2 regions of the Streptomyces sp. 1331.2 genome follow, and region 1 is predicted to be linked to the other one. Evidence: riboswitches for the same ligand, from Rfam matches in the RefSeq annotation. Region 1 holds a riboswitch; the other holds the start of a gene.
What was found. A riboswitch is a leader RNA that binds a small molecule or an ion and turns the genes downstream of it on or off. The one in region 1 is predicted to bind glycine.
Positions count from the first base shown of each region.

Region 2: another riboswitch for glycine. It lies ahead of gcvT (glycine cleavage system aminomethyltransferase GcvT); the one in region 1 lies ahead of gcvP (aminomethyl-transferring glycine dehydrogenase).

Region 1 covers NZ_OBMJ01000001.1:884,422-893,389, forward strand. Annotated here, with positions in the region: gene CRP52_RS03840 (glutamate--cysteine ligase) at 97-1,602, opposite strand; gene CRP52_RS03845 (hypothetical protein) at 1,987-2,559, shown strand; gene CRP52_RS03850 (DUF5999 family protein) at 2,965-3,156, shown strand; gene gcvP (aminomethyl-transferring glycine dehydrogenase) at 3,284-6,184, opposite strand; glycine riboswitch at 6,289-6,421, opposite strand; glycine riboswitch at 6,423-6,526, opposite strand; gene CRP52_RS03860 (PRC and DUF2382 domain-containing protein) at 6,678-7,805, shown strand; gene CRP52_RS03865 (MFS transporter) at 8,020-8,968, shown strand, end outside.
Region 2 covers NZ_OBMJ01000001.1:2,538,127-2,547,094, forward strand. Annotated here, with positions in the region: gene CRP52_RS10630 (ABC transporter permease) at 1-223, opposite strand, end outside; gene CRP52_RS10635 (ABC transporter substrate-binding protein) at 322-2,088, opposite strand; gene CRP52_RS10640 (ABC transporter permease) at 2,144-3,133, opposite strand; gene CRP52_RS10645 (enhanced serine sensitivity protein SseB C-terminal domain-containing protein) at 3,620-4,558, opposite strand; gene CRP52_RS10650 (enhanced serine sensitivity protein SseB C-terminal domain-containing protein) at 4,677-5,480, opposite strand; glycine riboswitch at 5,870-5,974, shown strand; gene gcvT (glycine cleavage system aminomethyltransferase GcvT) at 6,205-7,326, shown strand; gene gcvH (glycine cleavage system protein GcvH) at 7,427-7,801, shown strand; gene glyA (serine hydroxymethyltransferase) at 7,888-8,968, shown strand, end outside.

The DNA of each region.
Region 1 (8,968 bases):
AATCGCCCTCGTACTGGGTGTACTTGGACGATTCGGGCGTGCGTCCAGGCGGGATGATCCGGCGTCGTGCGCCCGGCAAGATCCGCCGGACAGGCCCTAACCGACCGGCCAGGTGTGCACCGGCTCCCCGCTGCGCATGTGCTCGGCGTAGCGCCGGGTCATCGCCGCGAGCGCCGCCGGCCGGTCCATCCCGTACCGTTCGCGCAGCCGGTGGAAGGTCGCGCTCTGCCAGGCCGCGCCGTTGGTGCGGCGCAGGCAGCGCTGCTCGATGATGCCCAGGTAGCGGTCCCGGTCGGCGGGTTCCACGCCCCACTCGTCGAGTCCCTGGTAGGCCATCGGCAGCAGCTCGCCCAGCACCAGGTCGACGGCGGAGACCGTCTGCAGCCCGCCGCCGCGGCCGGCCCGGCCGGGTCGCGGCCACTGGAGGACGGCGTCGATGCCGTACCGGGCGCCCTGCCGGAAGTTCTCGTCGGCCTTCTCGAACGGCAGCCGGGTCCAGACCGGCCGGGGCTGCTCGGCGAGCACCCGGACCAGGCCGTAGTAGAAGGCGGCGTTGGCCAGCGTGTCGGCCACCGTCGGCCCGGCCGGCAGCGCCCGGTTCTCCACCCGCAGGTGCGCGACCCCGCCCGAGACGTCGTAGATCGGCCGGTTCCAGCGGTAGATGGTGCCGTTGTGCAGCCGCATCTCGGCGAGCTTGGGCGCGCCGCCGGAGGCCAGGACCTTCAGCGGGTCCTCGTCGTCGCAGATCGGCAGCAGCGCGGGGAAGTACCGCAGGTTCTCCTCGAACAGGTCGTACGCCGAGTCGACCCAGCGCTCGCCGAACCAGGTGATCGGGCGCACGCCCTGGGCCTTGAGCTCCGCCGAACGGGTGTCGCAGGCCTGCTGGAAGAGCACCGGTCGGGTCTCCCGCCACAGCTCCCGTCCGAACAGGAACGGGGAGTTCGCGCCGAGCGCGAGCTGCGGCCCGCAGAGCGCCTGGGCGGCGTTCCACACCGAGGAGAACCGTTCCGGCGTCACCTGGAGGTGCAGCTGCAGCGAGGTCGCGGCGGCCTCGGCGACCATGGTGATGGACTCCAGCTGGAGGTGCTCGACGCCCTCGATGTCCAGCGCGATCTCCTCCCCCCGGGCGGCCAGGATCTGGTCGCTGAGCAGGGTGTACCGCTGGTTGTGGCTCATCGAGTCCAGCCCGGTGTGCGCGTGCTCCAGGGTCGGCAGGATGCCCACCATGACGATCCGCGCCCCCGCCTCGGCGGCCCGCCGGTCGGCGTAGCGCAGCCCGGTGTCGATCTCCTCGCGCAGCTCCTCGAACACGTGCCCGCAGAGCCGGTGGGGCGTGATGTTCACCTCGATGTTGAACTTGCCCAGCTCGGTCTGGAAGTCGCTGGAGCCGATCGCGCTCAGCACCTGCGCGTTGTTCATGGCCGGCAGGCCCTGCTCGTCGGCCAGGTTGAGCTCGATCTCCAGGCCCATCACCGCCCGCGGCCGGTCGAAGCGGTCCTCCCGCAGCATCCGCCCCAGCGCGTCGAGACAGGACTGGAGCTTGCGCCGGTACAGCTGCCGGTCCGCCAGATCCGCCCGAGTCGCCACGACCTTCTCGCCCACGGTCCCCTCCTCCTGAGCCACCCCGTCGAGCCCACCCGGCCGACCGACCGTGCATGCATCATGCCCACCTCGAAGATCGATACCCGAATGCTTGGAATGGCTTGCAATGCAAGGCAACTGACGGAAATTCAGCGCAACCCTAGACTTGCCCGGCGCCACCGCCTGTGATAAACAGATCACCCTGCGCATCTGTTCGATGAGAATTCGCACAGCGCTCCGGCCGGTCCGCTCCCGCATCGAGAGCCCTCGTCGACGGCGACGACCGCGCCGGCACCGCGATCCTGCACAACCGGACACGGCCGGGCCCCGTCACCGTTGACGCGCCGCGCCACGCCGGTATGCCGCACTCGCACGCCGATCTCGCTTGGAGAGGCGGACACCGCCATGACCCTGCAGACCCCCCAGCCCCCACCGAGCGCGCTGCGCGCCGTCCTGGGCGCACTCGACTCGGACACCGCCCTGCGCCAGCCCGCCGCCGCAGCGCTGCGTCATCCGGCCGGCCCACTGCTCCCCGCACATCCGCTTGCCGTGCACGTCCTGGACGGCCCGCGCCCCGAGCTCACCGCCGCCCGCCGCACCGGGTGGCGCTTCCTGATCAAGGACGGCGCCGAGGTGGCCGCGGCCGCCGAGGTGGTGCAGGGCATCGAGGGCCACACCTTCTCCCACTTCACCGCCGGCCCCTACCTGGACTCGACGGTCCGGGCGCTGCGCGAGGCCTGGCAGCTCGCCCAGGGCTCCCGGATCCGCCAACAGCCCCGCCTGCTGACCTTCCCGGGCCAGTACGCGACGGCCCTGTGGCTGCACAGCCCGGACGCCGGGCCGGCCGCCGACCTGCTGATCCCGCTCGCTCCGGCCCCGCTCGGCGTCACGGCGCACCGCGCCCACCCGGCCGCCGAACTTCTGCCGCTGCTCGCCCGGGCCCCGCTCACCGGGCCGGTGCTGCTCGGCTCCGCCTGAGCCGTCCTGGCCGTACGGGCCGCCGGGCCACCCGCCCGGCGGCCCTTCGCCGCGCCCACTCGAACGGCATCACCCGAACGGCACCACCCGAACGGGCCATCCGGCATGGCCCGGCCGGGCCATGCTCCGGCTGACCCACCTGTGCCGCGATTCCCCCGCCTCCCCACCTGAACGGGTGATCTCTACCCGGGAGTTGTGGCGCATGTCACGAAATCCCTGCGGGCGCGTCCGCAGATGCCGACACTGGGAACCAGCGTGGAAGGACCACCTGTCCTACCCACTTGAGCGCCGGTCAACACCTGGTCGGCGTGCGGACAGGATCCGACTACCGCGGCGGCTCCGGACGGCCCGGCCTCCGGCGGCCGCACCACGGGGAGGATCGCAGAGCGAAGCGAGGGTACGCGTATGTGCCAGCACCGTCCTGAGTGCCCGTCGGCCGAGTCCGAGGACCGCGAGGCGGCCGTCTCGGTGGCCCGCCATCCGGAGCAGGGCTGGAGCCTGCTCTGCAACGGCGTGGTCCTGTTCGAGGACACCGGAGAGCTGCTGCCCGACGGCCGGGTGATCGCCCCGCGCCGCCCCGTCGCCCACGCGGCCTGACCACCCGGTCCGACCGTACGGCGGGGGCAGCCGCCGCGGAGGAAACGAAAGGGCTGGGCCCCGGCGGAACGTTCCGCCGGGGCCCAGCCTTTCGTCCTGCCCTCGAACCGGGCCGAGGGCGTGTCCGTCAGACGCCGTACTCGTCCAACGGCGGGCAGGAGCAGACCAGGTTGCGGTCGCCGTACGCGCCGTCGATCCGGCTCACCGGCGGCCAGTACTTGTCCGCCGGGTTCACGCCCGCCGGGAAGACCGCCTCCTGCCGCGAGTAGCCGTGCGCCCAGTCGCCGGCCAGCTCGGCGGCGGTGTGCGGGGCGTTGCGCAGCGGGTTGTCGTCGGCGGCCCACTCGCCCGAGCCGACCTTGTCGATCTCGGCGCGGATCGCGATCATCGCGTCGCAGAACCGGTCGATCTCGTGCAGGTCCTCGGACTCGGTCGGCTCGATCATCAGCGTGCCGGCCACCGGGAAGGACATCGTCGGCGCGTGGAAGCCGTAGTCGATCAGGCGCTTGGCGATGTCGTCCACCGTCACGCCCGTCTCCTTGGTCAGCGGGCGCAGGTCGATGATCGACTCGTGCGCGACCAGCCCGCCCGGACCGGTGTAGAGCACCGGGAAGTGCGGCGCCAGGCGCTTGGCGATGTAGTTGGCGTTCAGCACCGCGACCTGGGTCGCGCGCTTGAGGCCCTCGCCGCCCATCAGCCGGACGTACGCCCAGGAGATCGGCAGGATCGCCGCCGAGCCCCACGGCGCGGCCGAGATCGGGCCGACACCGGTGGCCGGGCCGGCCTCCGACTGCAGCGGGTGGTTCGGCAGGTACGGCGCCAGGTGCGCGCGCACCGCGACCGGGCCGACGCCCGGGCCGCCGCCGCCGTGCGGGATGCAGAAGGTCTTGTGCAGGTTCAGGTGCGAGACGTCCGCGCCGAACTTGCCCGGCTTGGCGAGGCCGACCAGGGCGTTCAGGTTGGCTCCGTCCACGTACACCTGGCCGCCGGCCTCGTGCACCATGGCGCAGATGGTGGTGATCTCGGTCTCGTACACGCCGTGGGTCGACGGGTAGGTGACCATCAGCACCGACAGGGTGTCGCGGTGCTGCTCGATCTTGGCCTTCAGGTCCTCGACGTCCACGTCACCGTCGACCAGGGTCTTCACCACGACCACGCGCATGCCGGCCATCACCGCGGAGGCCGCGTTGGTGCCGTGCGCGGAGGACGGGATCAGGCAGACGTCGCGCTGGGTGTCGCCGTTGGCGTGGTGGTAGGCGCGGACGGCCAGCAGGCCGGCCAGCTCGCCCTGCGAGCCTGCGTTCGGCTGGATCGACACGGCGTCGTAGCCGGTCACCTCGACCAGCTGCTGCTCCAGCTGGCGGATCAGGGTGAGGTAGCCCTGGGCCTGCTCGATCGGCGCGAAGGGGTGGAGCTGGCCGAACTCCGGCCAGGTCACGGCCTCCATCTCGGTGGTCGCGTTGAGCTTCATGGTGCAGGAGCCCAGCGGGATCATGCCGCGGTCCAGCGCGTAGTCCCGGTCCGACAGGCGGCGCAGGTAGCGCAGCATGGCGGTCTCCGAGCGGTGGCTGTGGAAGACCGGGTGGGTCAGGTACTCGTCCTCGCGCAGCAGCGCGGCCGGCAGCGTCTCGGCGGCCTCGGCGACCTCGACGGCCGGGACGCCGAACGCGGCCCAGACACCGGCCAGGTGCTCGCGGGTGGTGGTCTCGTCGGTGGAGACCGAGATCCGGTCCTCGCCGTCCTGGTACAGGTTGATGCCGTTGGCGCGGGCGGCGGCGGCGATCTCGGCGGCGCGGCCCGGGACGACGGCGGTGACGGTGTCGAAGAACTCGCCGTGCAGCAGCTCGACACCGCCGGCCCGCAGACCCTCGGCGAGGGCGGCGGCGTAGCGGTGGGTGCGGCGGGCGATGTCGGCCAGGCCGTCCGGGCCGTGGTACACGGCGTACATCGAGGCCATGACGGCGAGCAGCACCTGGGCGGTGCAGATGTTGCTGGTGGCCTTCTCGCGGCGGATGTGCTGCTCGCGGGTCTGCAGCGCCAGGCGGTAGGCGCGGTTGCCGTCGGAGTCGACGGAGACGCCGACCAGGCGGCCGGGCAGCGAGCGGGCGTACTCGGCGCGCACCGAGAGGTAGCCGGCGTGCGGACCGCCGAAGCCCATCGGCACGCCGAAGCGCTGCGAGGTGCCGCAGGCGATGTCGGCGCCCAGCGAGCCCGGGCTCTTGAGCAGGGTCAGCGCCAGCAGGTCGGCGGCGACCGCGACGATCGCGCCCAGGCCGTGCGCCTGCTCTATCACCGGGGCGAGGTCGCGGACCACACCGGTGGCGCCGGGGTACTGCAGCAGCACGCCGAAGACACCGCGCTCGGCGATCTCGGCCGGGATGCCCTCGGACAGGTCGGCGACGACGACCTCGACGCCGGTCGGCACGGCGCGGGTGTTGATCACCGCGATGGTCTGCGGCAGGGTCTCGGCGTCGACCAGGAAGACGCCGCCCTTGACCTTGGTGACGCGGCGGGCCAGCGCCATCGCCTCGGCCGCCGCGGTGCCCTCGTCGAGCAGCGAGGAGCCGGAGGTCGGCAGGCCGGTCAGGTCGGAGACCAGGGTCTGGAAGTTGAGCAGCGCCTCCAGGCGGCCCTGCGAGATCTCCGGCTGGTACGGGGTGTAGGCGGTGTACCAGGCCGGGTTCTCCATGACGTTGCGCAGGATCACCGGCGGGGTGAAGGTGCCGTAGTAGCCCAGGCCGATCATCGGCTGGAGCACCTGGTTGCGGCCGGCCAGCTCGCGCAGCTCGGCGAGGACCTGCGCCTCGGTCCGGCCGGCGGGCAGGTCCAGGCCGGTGATGGAGCGGATCGCCTCGGGCACGGCGGTGGCGGCGAGCTCGTCCAGCGACGCGTAGCCGACGGACGCCAGCATCTTCTCCTGCGCGGCGGCGTCGGGGCCGATGTGGCGGTTCTCGAAGGGACTGGCCAGCTCAAGCTCGGTGAGGGTCGAGGCGCCGGTGGGGCGTCCCGCGTTCGGCTGGGCGTTCATGGTGGTCGAGGCCTCCTGGTCACGGACCGGCGGGGGTCCGAACGCCGGCCGGCCTTTCCCGCTGCGGACAGCAGGTCGGCCCTGGCGGACGAACCCGTCAGGCCTCCCCCTCTGTCATCGGGACCTGAGAGCTTCGCCCGCACGGCGCGCTGTGGGCGCTCCGTCGGCTTGCACCGTCGGTGAGGGTGGTGGTCGTCGGCTCCTGCGCCGACGCTCCTGCCCTGCTTTCCAGAGTGACCTACCCCACACGGTACGGATGCCTGAGAGATTCCGGGGAGGAGTTGCTCCTTCGGCGCTCCGACCAGCGCTTTTCGCGATCGGAGACTCTCCCGAGCGGGCTCTGCGGTCGCCGCCCAGGGTACCAGCGGGAGGCTCTCCGATCACGGGTGCTTCCGGTCACCCCGGGTCTACGCGCGTCCCCCGGACGGCCCAGCCCGCGGCCCGTCCGGCGCACCCCGGTCGCGCCCGTCCGGTTCATGGCATTTGGTGTGAAGTGGCGGACGGGACGGGTGCCCCGGCCGCCTTCCTGCGGGAGTTCCGCAGGCTCAGCGCACTGGAGGAAGAAGTGCAGACCGACATCGACCCCCGGGACCTCATCGGCCACAAGGCGGTCGACCGCAACGGAGACAAGATCGGCACGGTCGACGAGGTGTACCTGGACGATGCCACCGGCCGGCCCGAATGGGCCGCCGTCCGGACCGGCATCTTCGGCAGGGACGCCTTCGTCCCGCTCACCACGAGCGAGTTCTCCGGCGACGAGCTCCGGGTGCCGTACGACAAGTCACTGGTGAAGGAGTCGCCGGACTTCGGCGTCGGCCAGCACCTGTCCCCCGCCCAGGAGCTCCAGCTCTACCGCTACTACGGCCTCGACACCCCGATGGACGGCCGCCCGGCCGGCGAGGACGGCGGACGGGCCGCGCAGCCCGACCTCGACTTCGGCACCACCCCGGCCGCGGCCCCGGCCGCCGTGACGACCGCCAAGCCGCTCGCCTTCCACTCCCCCGAGCCCGGCCCGGGCCCGACCACCACGGCCGCCGCACCCGTCATCAACCGCACCAAACCCGCCCCGGAGGTCAACGTGCGCACCGTCAGCACTCCCGCGCCGACCCCGGTCATGGAGCCGAAGCCGCAGCCCGCCCCGGCGGCGACCACCCCGACACCCGCCGGGAGCGCCGCCTCGTCCGCTCCCAGCGGCCCGGTCGAGATCACCTGCCGCGAGGAACGGCTGGACGTGACCACCGAGTGGCACACCGTGGGCACCGCGAAGCTGCGCAAGTACGTGACGACCGAGCAGGTGGAGCGCCGCGTCCCGGTGGTCCGCGAGCGAGTGCGGGTCGAACGGATGCCGCTCAGCGACGCCGAGCGCTCCACCCTCACCGAGAAGGAGATCGCCGAGGCCGTCGAGGAGGTCACCCTCCGTGAGGAACGCCCGGCGATCCGCAAGTACCTCGCCCCCATCGAGCGGGTCCGCCTCGTCGTCGAGCGCTACACCGCCGAGGAGGTGATCCGGGAGGAGCTCCGCCGCGAACACGTCGAGGTCCACGACGACACCACGCCGACCGACACCCCCACCCCGCCCCCGAACACCTCCCGCCCCGCCGCCCTACGCCCCCTCGTCTGACCCGCCCCACCAGGACCCCGGCCCCCAAGGCCGGGGTCCTCCCCTTTTCCCCGGCCCCACCCATGCACCAAAGTCCCCCACCCCCCACAGGCGCCCACTCGCCCCGCCCCACGGCCCCCCTTTGCCAAAGCTTAACCACTCGATATTTGACACTCTGAAGTATCTCCCTGCATGGTTACTTCAGTTCATTCACTATGTACGGGAGGAAGCAACCGTGAGTGAGGCACCCCAGCCCACCACCGCGGCCGAGAAGCAGAGCAGCGCCCGGGTCCTGCCGGCCCTCATCCTGGCGATGCTGTCGTTCAGCGTGGTGCAGACCGCGGTCGTCCCGATCCTGCCCTCGCTGGCCAAGGAACTGAGCGTCTCCGCGTCCAGCGTCACCTGGCTGATGACCGCCAACCTGCTGTCCGCCGCCGTGCTGACTCCCCTCCTCGGCCGCTTCGGCGACCTCCGGGGCCGTAAGCCGATGCTGCTGATCTCGCTGGCGGGCCTGGTCGCCGGTTCGGCGCTGGCAGTCAGCACCCACTCCTTCACCTGGCTGGTCGTCGCCCGCGTCCTGCAGGGCGCCGGCGGTGGCGTCATGCCGCTGGCGATCAGCATCGTCCGCGACGAGCTGCCCAAGCAGAAGGTGACCGGCGGCGTCGCCGCCATCAGCGCCTCGATGGGCGTCGGCTCCGGCCTCGGCCTGGTCGCCACCGGTCTGCTCCTGGAGCACTGGAGCTACAAGTCGATCTTCTGGATGGGCCTGGTCTTCGGCCTGATCGCGGTCGCCCTGGTCGCCTTCCGCGTCCCGTCCGACCCGGTCACCGACAAGGAGGGCGGCGCCGACCCGCTCGGCGCCCTCACCCTGGCCGGCTGGCTCTCCGCACTGCTGGTCGCGGTCAGCCAGGGCAACCACTGGGGCTGGACCTCCACCAAGACCCTCGGCCTGTTCGCCGTCGCCGCCGTCGTGGCCCTGATCTGGGGCGTCATCGAGACCAAGGTCGCGCACCCCCTCGTGGACATGAAGATGATGTCCCGCCCGGCGGTGGCCTTCACCAACATGGCGGGCCTGCTCATCGGCTTCGGCATGTACGGCTCCTTCATGGTCATCAGCAACTTCGCCCAGGCCCCGGAGAAGCTGACCCACTACGGCTTCACCGCCACCGTCCTGCACGCCGGTG
Region 2 (8,968 bases), 1.7 Mb from region 1:
AGTTCCAGTACTGGGCGTACAGCGGCTGGTCGAGGCCGAGGTTCTGCTTGACCGCCGCGATCGCCTCGGGTGAGGGGTTCTTCCCGATGTACTGGGCGGCCAGTTGGTCGGCCGTCTCGCCGGCGACGCGCGGGAGCAGGAAGAAGATCGCGAAGGTGACCGCGCTGACGACCAGCAGCAGAATCACCGCCGCGAAGATCCTGCGGATGATGTAGGCAAACACAGTTGGGCGGCTCCGGCGGCCCGCCGCCGTCCGGGATCCTCCGGACGGCGGCGGGCGCCGCTGCCTTCACCTGCCTTCAGGGATGCGGAGCCAGGCTCTTACTTGGTGGTGCCGATGTTCAGGGAGTCGTACTCGCCCGAGAACGCCGGGTTGGAGGCGATGTTGGTGGCGTTGTCCGGGCGGTACAGGAAGACCTTGAAGTAGGTCAGCGGGACGATGACCGCCTGCTCCATGACCTTCTTGTCGATGTCGGCGTAGATCTTCTCGCGGGCGGCCTTGTCCGGGTTGACGGCGGCGTCGTCGATCAGCTTGTTGACCGCGGGGTCGTTCAGCTGGGACAGGTTGCTGTTGCCGGAGGCCTTGATCGCGCGGCCGTCGACGACCTGCTGCAGGAAGCCGTAGCCGGTCGGCCAGTCGGCGCCCCACTGCATCATCATCAGGCCGATGTTGTGGTCCTGGGTGAACTGCGGGGCACCGGCGCTGTCGGTCAGGTACTTGCCCTGCGGGTACTGCTGGATCTCGGCGTTGATGCCGACCTTCTTCAGCGCGGCCTGGATCGAGGTGGCCGCGGCGACCTCGGTGGCGCGCTCGGTGCGGGCCGAGATGACGGTGTTGATGCTGTCCTTGCCGCAGGCCTTCAGGGCGTCCTTGGCCTTGGCCTCGTCACCCTTGTTGTCCTTGGTCTCGAACAGGTTGAAGTCCTGGTGGCCCGGGATGTCCGGCGGGAGCACCGTGTTGGCGATCTGGCCGCGGATCGGGCCGCCCTCGGCGGTCTGCACCGAGACCTTGTCGATCGCGAACTGGACGGCCTTGCGGCAGTCGACGTTGTCGAACGGCGCGACCTTGGAGTTGATCGCCAGGTAGACCAGGCGGCCGCCGTAGGCGTTGTCGGTGTTGGCCTTGAGCTTCGGGTTCTGCAGGATCTGCGCCTGGGTCTGCGGGTCGACGCCGCCGCCCACCAGGTCGACCTGGGCGTTGCCGGCCAGCAGGTCCTTGTCGATGGTGGCCTGGTCGATGTTCATCTTGAGCAGGATCTTGTCCGGCAGCTGCTTCCGGATCGGGTCCGTGCTCTTGTCCCAGTTGGTGTTCGGCACCAGGACGGCCTGCTTGCCGTCCTCGTAGGACTCGAACTTGAAGGCGCCCGAGGAGACGATGTGCTTGACGTAGTCGGCGCCGGTGTCCTTGGCCTGCGGGACCGGCGCGGTCTGCGGGGCGCTCACCAGGTAGTCGAAGTCCGCGAACGGGTGCTTCAGGTGGAAGACGATCGTGGTGTCGTCCGGCGTCTCGATCGAGTTCAGGCCGCCGGCCTTGTCCTTGTACGGGCCCGCGTACGGCGTGTCGTTGTCGACCAGCAGGTCGTGGAAGTAGGTCGGGCCGTTGGAGTTCACGTCCGGCGCGAAGTTGGAGCGCTCGACGGCGTACTTGACGTCCTTCGAGGTGATCGGGGTGCCGTCGTCGTACTTCAGGCCCGCACGCAGCTTGTACGTCCAGGTCAGGCCGTCCGCGCTGGGCTGGCCCATGGACTCGGCGAGGTCCGGGACGAGCTTGTTGCCGTCCTCGCCGGCGGCCGGGTTGAAGGTCGTCAGCGGACGGGCGTACAGGCGCGAGAAGTTGTAGATGTACGCGTAGTACGTGTTGCCCGGGTCGAGCGAGTCCGGGGTGCCCTTCATCTCGAAGGTGACCGTCCCGCCCTTCTTGTCCGAGGCGTTGACGATGTTCTTGGTGGCCGCGTTGGCTCCGCCGCCGCCCGAGGCGGAGGACGAGGAGGACGTGTCGGCGTTCTTCGTCGAGCTGTTGCAACCGGTGACGACCAGGACGGCGGCGGCGGCCATCGCGGTCAGGGCGACGGTACGGGACCTACGCATGGGTGAGATCAACCCCTTGAGGAGTGGAGGCGGTGGAGGGGGTGCTGACGCTGGGTCAGTTGCTCTTGGGATCGAGGGCGTCGCGCAGCCCGTCGCCGAGCAGGTTGAAGGCGAGCACGGTGATGAAGATCGCCAGACCGGGGACCACCATGTACTGGGGGTCCACCTGGTAGTACCGGATCGCGTCCTGGAGCATTCCGCCCCAGGAGGCCTGCGGGGGCTGGATGCCCACACCGAGGAAGCTCAGCCCGGCCTCGAAGAGGATGTTGGTCGGGATCAGCAGGGTCGAGTAGACCAGGATCGGACCGACCAGGTTGGGCAGCAGTTCCTTGAACAGGATGAACGGGCCGCGGGCGCCGAGGCTGCGGGCCGCGTGGACGAACTCGCGCTCGCGCAGCGAGAGCGTCTGTCCGCGCACGATCCGGCCCATGTAGGGCCAGTTGAAGAAGCCGATCACGAAGATCAGCACCAGGATGTGCAGCGGGAGTCCGTGCAGGCCGAACGCACCGCCCTGCAGCGAGGTCGAGATCGCGATCGCGAACAGCAGCAGCGGGAAGGCCAGGAACACGTCCATGACGCGGCTGATCAGCGTGTCCACCCAGCCGCCGTAGTAGCCGGCCATGATGCCGAGCACGGTGCCGATGGTGTTGGACAGCACGGTCGCGCCGAAGGCGACCAGCAGGGAGACCCAGGAGCCCTCGATGACGCGGGTGAGCAGGTCGCGGCCCTGCAGTGGGTCGACGCCGAGCAGGTGGTCCCCGCTCATGCCGCCCCAGTCGCCGAGCGGCAGCCCGCCGAGGTCGGCGTCCAGCAGGTCCTGGTGGAGGGCGTCCGGGTCGAGCCCGAACATCGACTCGATCGGCTTGGCCAGCACGGCCAGCAGGATCAGCAGGATCACCACGACGCCGCCGGCGACGGCGGCCTTGTCGCGCTTGAAGCGGGTCCAGGCGATCTGGCCGAGGGAGCGTCCCTCGATCTTCTTGGCCGGGCTCGCGGTGGCGGGTGCCTGCGGTTCGTTCCCGGCGGTGGTGGCGGATGCGGTCATGGTCAGTTGGTCCCCTCGCCGACGGTGGCCGGCCCACGGGTGCCGGTCGCCGGCTTCGGCGGTGCGGCTGCGGACGTGCGAAAGGTTCTTAGGAGGAGCGGGTGTTCACGGCAGTGCGGCGTGCACAGGCACTGCCACCACGCGGGATGGGCGTCGCGTGGACAGGCTGTCGGCGTGCGCGTTCACCTTTGTGGGGCGTCAGAACGTGCGGTGCGTTGCGCAGAACTCTCTGCCATGCGAACTGGCTTGCGCCAGCCCTGACAACCGACAGATGCCCAACTGTGATCTGCAGGCATGCATCTCGCGACCCTCCGGCATATCCCTCTTCACGCAGCTGTAACAGCCATGTCAAGATGCTGGGGTACGCGAACCGGATATTCGTCCGGAAAAGCACCGAAGCCGACTTGACGGGAGCTCAAGTCGGCTTCTCGGCAAAGATTTCGGCAAGAAGTGGCATTGGCGGGGCCGGCGCCCCGGGAAACGGGGTCAGCGCCCCGGGTAACCGGGCCACGGCGCCTGCGGCTGCTGCTGCCAGCCCTGCGCCGGCGGCTGCGTCCCGTACGGGTACCCGGGCGCGGGCTGCCCCGGCATCGACTGGCCCGGGTACGGGGGCGGCGGCACCGGCGGGTACGGGCCGGTCGCCGGGCGGCCCGCCTCCCGGTCGAAGAACGGGCGCGAGTTGGCGCGCATCCACAGCGCCACCGGGTCGTACTCGTCCGACATCGCCACCGTGGACACCGCCAGGCCCTCCGGGGCCACCGCGATCGCCCGCTGCATCAGCGCCCGCACCGCCTCCACCGCCGGCGGCGAGCTCTCGTACAGGTCCAGGCCGATCGCCAGGTACGGCTCCCCCACCGCCGGCTGCACCCAGGCCCGGCGCAGCGCCCGCACCGCGCGCACCTCACCGGCCTGTCGCTCCAGCAGCGTGAAGAACTGCTGGGCGTCGAGCTGCGGTTCGCTCAGCTTCAGCGGGCCGGCCGGCAGCCGGTCCAGGCCCGCGGCGATCCGCCGCAGGTCCGCCCAGGGCACGCCGACGCCGCCGCCGGGCGCGTGCGGGTTGAGCCACAGGCCCCAGCGGGTGCGGTACAGCGACGCGGCGACCTCCCGGCCGGAGATGACCTCGTGGGCCCGGGCCCAGCCGGAGGCGGTCAGCTGCTCGGGCGAGGTGACGGCCGGCGCGTAGCCGTGGCCGCTGATCTCCATGTTCCCGTACTGCGCGTCCGGGCTGCCCGGGGTGCCGTGCCAGAGCAGCATCCAGACCCGGCCGTCCGCCAGCGCGTGCAGCAGCCGCTCGTACGCGTCCCAGCGCTCCGGCGCGACCTCGCGCAGGGCCTGCTCCAACACGCCCGGATCCGCTGCCGGGCGCCCGGCCGGTGCCTGGCCCCAGGGCCCCGGCGCCCCGCCCGCTCCCGTTCCCGCACTCATGCGCCCACCTCGCCGCGCCTCTTTCCTCGAACCCGCCCGGCCCGTCGGCCGTCTGCACGCACCCTATGGCGCGGCACCGGCCGCCGCCACGGCGACGTGCCTGTGATACGTACCCCGCTCACACCCGCGAGTAGAACGGCATGACCTGGGTGAGCAGCCACTCGACCACCGGGTCCTCTGCGAGGTCGAGCAGTACGAGGTGGACGCCGCCCGGCAGCGGCGCGGTTCCCAGCGCCCGGCCGAGGGCTTCGTTCACCGCGCCCGGGTCGGCCGGGGCCGCCGGGTCCAGTTGGACGCCCACGAACATCACCGTCGGCTCGCCCTCGATGCTGGCCAGCGCCCGACGGGCGGTCAACACTCCGGGCAGGGACGACAGTTCGGCCCGGCAGGCGGCCAGGAAGTGCTCCGGGTCCTCGCCCGGCACCGGCTCGCGCAGCGCCACCCGGCCGCCGCTGGGCGCCGCCGGGTCCTCCGCGCCCTCCCAGCGGTCCCCGCGCGGCCCGCGGCGCAGCTCGGCCACGCCCTGCGGCGGCACCGGGATGCCCACCGCCGCCTCCGGGTTCACCGCGATGCCCACGCCCAGCGGCAGCCCGCGGGCGAACTCCCAGGCCGGCGCGATCGCGAAGGCCATCCCCGGCGCCTGCTGCAGGAACACCTCCTGCGAGGAGAACACCGGTACGTACGGGTCGCCGGCCAGCTCGATGGTCGGCAGGTCCAGCGACTGCCCCTGCGGGTCGGCCCCGGCCGGCAGCGGCACCCACACCTGGCTGCGGGCCAGCACCTCGATCACGCGCGGTGTCGCGCCCGGGTCGCCCAGGGCCGCGGTCAGCACCTGCTCCAGCTCGTTGGCCGGCCACGTGCCGCCCGCCGGCGCCGCCTCCGGACCGCCCCACCCCTGCTGCTGCTCCACCGGGTACCCCATGCGCCGCGATTCCGCCCTCTGCCGGTCGGCCGCCCTCTGCGCCGACGCGCAGCAGTCTAGGGCCCGTCTTCAAACCCCCGTCGTTCGCCCGGAGGGCGGGCGGGGCGGCGTTGGGGTGCGTGCATCGCAAGGCGGAGGAGGGAGCCCAATGCAGCGCATTGGCGACCGACGACAACGCGGCGAGGTGCGTGCCCCGGGGCCGGCCCGCAGGCGGGGGTTTGAAGACGGGCCCTAGGGGTTTCGGGGGCTCCCCCTTGGGGCTGCTGTTCGGTACCGCGCCGTGTGACCGGGTGTGACCGGGGCCCCTCTCCCCTCCTCGCCACGGACGTGCCATGATGTCCGCGTCCGACGGCATGCGCCGCGGGCCCCACAACTCCATATCGGCCGCTCGAACCCGCGCGGGAGAGCTCGGAGTGCCGCCCAGGCGGCACAGCCGGCGCCGAAGGAGCAAGTCCTCCCCGGAATCTCTCAGGCCCCCTTACCGCACGGGTTAGGCACATCTGGAAAGCGGCGCACGACCGTGTCGCGCGCCCACCCACGGTGCAAGCCGCCCTGCCGTCCCCGATGCTGGAAGCAGCTGCGGGCCGCTGGGCGGTGAAGCTCTCAGGTTCGACGACAGATGGGGAGACCCACGCCGCCGCATGCCCGCGCGCAGGGTCGGCCCCCGAGCGGGTCCGGTCCGGCGCGTGCACCCCTGAGTGCCCCGACCGAGGAGTTCCTGGCCATGTCGTCCCTCCGCCTGACCGCGCTCGACGCGCTGCACCGCGCCCTCGGCGCGACCATGACCGACTTCGCCGGCTGGGACATGCCGCTGCGCTACGGGAGCGAGCGCGAGGAGCACCTCGCCGTCCGTACCAAGGCCGGTCTGTTCGACCTCTCCCACATGGGCGAGATCACCGTCACCGGCCCGCAGGCCGGCGAGATGCTGGACCACGCGCTGGTGGGCTTCGTCTCCGCGCTGGGCGTGCTGCGCGCCCGCTACACCATGATCTGCGCCGAGGACGGCGGCATCCTGGACGACCTGATCGTCTACCGCCTGCGCGAGGACGCCTTCCTGGTGGTCGCCAACGCCTCCAACGCCCAGCTGGTCCTCGACGAGCTGATCGCCCGCGCCAAGGGCTTCGACGCCGTCGTCACCGACGACCGCGACACCTACGCGCTGATCGCCGTCCAGGGCCCGGAGTCCACCGCGATCCTGGCCGGGACCACCGACGCCGACCTGCCCGGCCTGAAGTACTACGCGATCCTCCCGGCCCAGGTGGCCGGCCGCGAGGTGCTGCTCGCCCGTACCGGCTACACCGGCGAGGACGGCTTCGAGATCTTCTGCCACCCGGTCGACGCCGAGGCGATCTGGCAGGCGCTGACCGCCGAGGGCGAGGGCCGCGGCCTGATCCCGTGCGGCCTGTCCTGCCGCGACACGCTGCGCCTGGAGGCGGGCATGCCGCTGTACGGCCACGAGCTGTCCACCGACCTCACCCCGTTCGACGCGGGCCTGGGCCGGGTCGTCCGTTTCGACAAGACCACCAACGACGGCGCCTTCGTCGGCCGCAAGGCGCTGGAGCAGGCCGCCGCCGCGGCCGAGACCAACCCTCCGCGGGTGCTGGTCGGCCTGGTATCCGAGGGCAAGCGCGTCCCGCGCGCCGAGTACACCGTGGTCTCCACCGACGGTGCCCCGATCGGCCGGATCACCTCGGGCGCGCCCTCCCCGACGCTGGGCAAGCCGATCGCGATGGCGTACGTGGACGCGGCGCACGCGGCCCCCGGCACCACCGTCGCAGTGGACGTGCGCGGCAAGCACGAGCCGGTCGAGGTCGTGGCGCTGCCGTTCTACAAGCGCGCCCGCTGACCGCCCTCCGGCACCCGATTCCCCCCATACCCGCACGTCGAAGCCGTCCTCGCGGCGGCCCGCTTCGCCGTACCCGCTTCCCATCCTGGAGAATGACGCCATGAGCAACCCCCAGCACCTGCAGTACACCAAGGAGCACGAGTGGCTGACGGCCGCCGAGGGCGGTGTCTCCACGGTCGGCATCACCAAGCACGCCGCCGACGCGCTCGGTGACATCGTCTACGTGCAGCTGCCCGAGGTCGGCGAGACCGTGACGGCCGGCGAGACCTGTGGCGAGCTGGAGTCCACCAAGTCGGTCAGCGACCTGTACTCCCCGGTGACCGGCGAGGTCACCGAGGTCAACCAGGACGTCCTGGACGACAACGGCCTGGTCAACAGCGCCCCCTTCGAGGGCGGCTGGCTGTTCAAGGTGCGCGTGGAGTCCACCGACGAGCTGCTCAGCGCGGACGAGTACACCGCCCTCATCGGCGGCTGAAACCCTGGCCGGGGCGGCCGTCGCGCGGCGGTCGCCCCTCCCCCCAGCCGCGGCCCCCTTTCCTCCTCCACCGGGAAGAACACACCATGACGGTTCTCAACCAGTCCCTGCACGCCCTCGACCCGGAGATCGCCGCCGCGGTCGACGCCGAGCTGCACCGCCAGCAGACCACCCTGGAGATGATCGCCTCCGAGAACTTCGCCCCGGTGGCGGTCATGGAGGCCCAGGGCTCGGTGCTCACCAACAAGTACGCGGAGGGCTACCCCGGCCGCCGCTACTACGGCGGCTGCGAGCACGTCGACGTGGTCGAGCAGATCGCGATCGACCGCATCAAGGCCCTGTTCGGCGCCGAGCACGCCAACGTCCAGCCGCACTCGGGTGCGCAGGCCAACGCCGCCGCGATGTTCGCGCTGATCCAGCCGGGCGACACCATCCTGGGCCTGAGCCTGGCCCACGGCGGTCACCTGACCCACGGCATGAAGATCAACTTCTCCGGCAAGCTCTACAACGTGGCCGCGTACCACGTGGACGAGAAGACCGGCCTGGTCGACATGGCCGAGGTCGAGCGCCTGGCCAAGGAGCACCAGCCGAAGCTGATCATCGCCGGCTGGTCCGCCTACCCGCGCCAGCTGGACTTCGCCGAGTTCCGCCGGATCGCCGACGAGGTCGGCGCGCTGCTCATGGTGGACATGGCGCACTTCGCCGGCCTGGTGGCCGCCGGGCTGCACCCGAACCCGGTGCCTTACGCGGACGTGGTCACCACCACCACCCACAAGACCCTGGGCGGCCCGCGCGGCGGCGTCATCCTGTCCAAGGCCGAGTGGGCCAAGAAGATCAACTCCGCGGTCTTCCCCGGCCAGCAGGGCGGCCCGCTGGAGCACGTGATCGCCGGCAAGGCGGTCGCCTTCAAGGTCGCCGCGTCCGAGGAGTTCAAGGAGCGCCAGCAGCGCACCCTGGACGGTGCCCGGATCCTCGCCGAGCGCCTGCTGCAGGCAGACGTCGCCGAGGCCGGCGCGTCCGTGCTCTCCGGCGGCACCGACGTCCACCTGGTCCTGGTCGACCTGCGCAACAGCCAGCTCGACGGCCAGCAGGCCGAGGACCGGCTGCACGAGGTCGGCATCACCGTCAACCGCAACGCCATCCCGAACGACCCGCGCCCGCCGATGG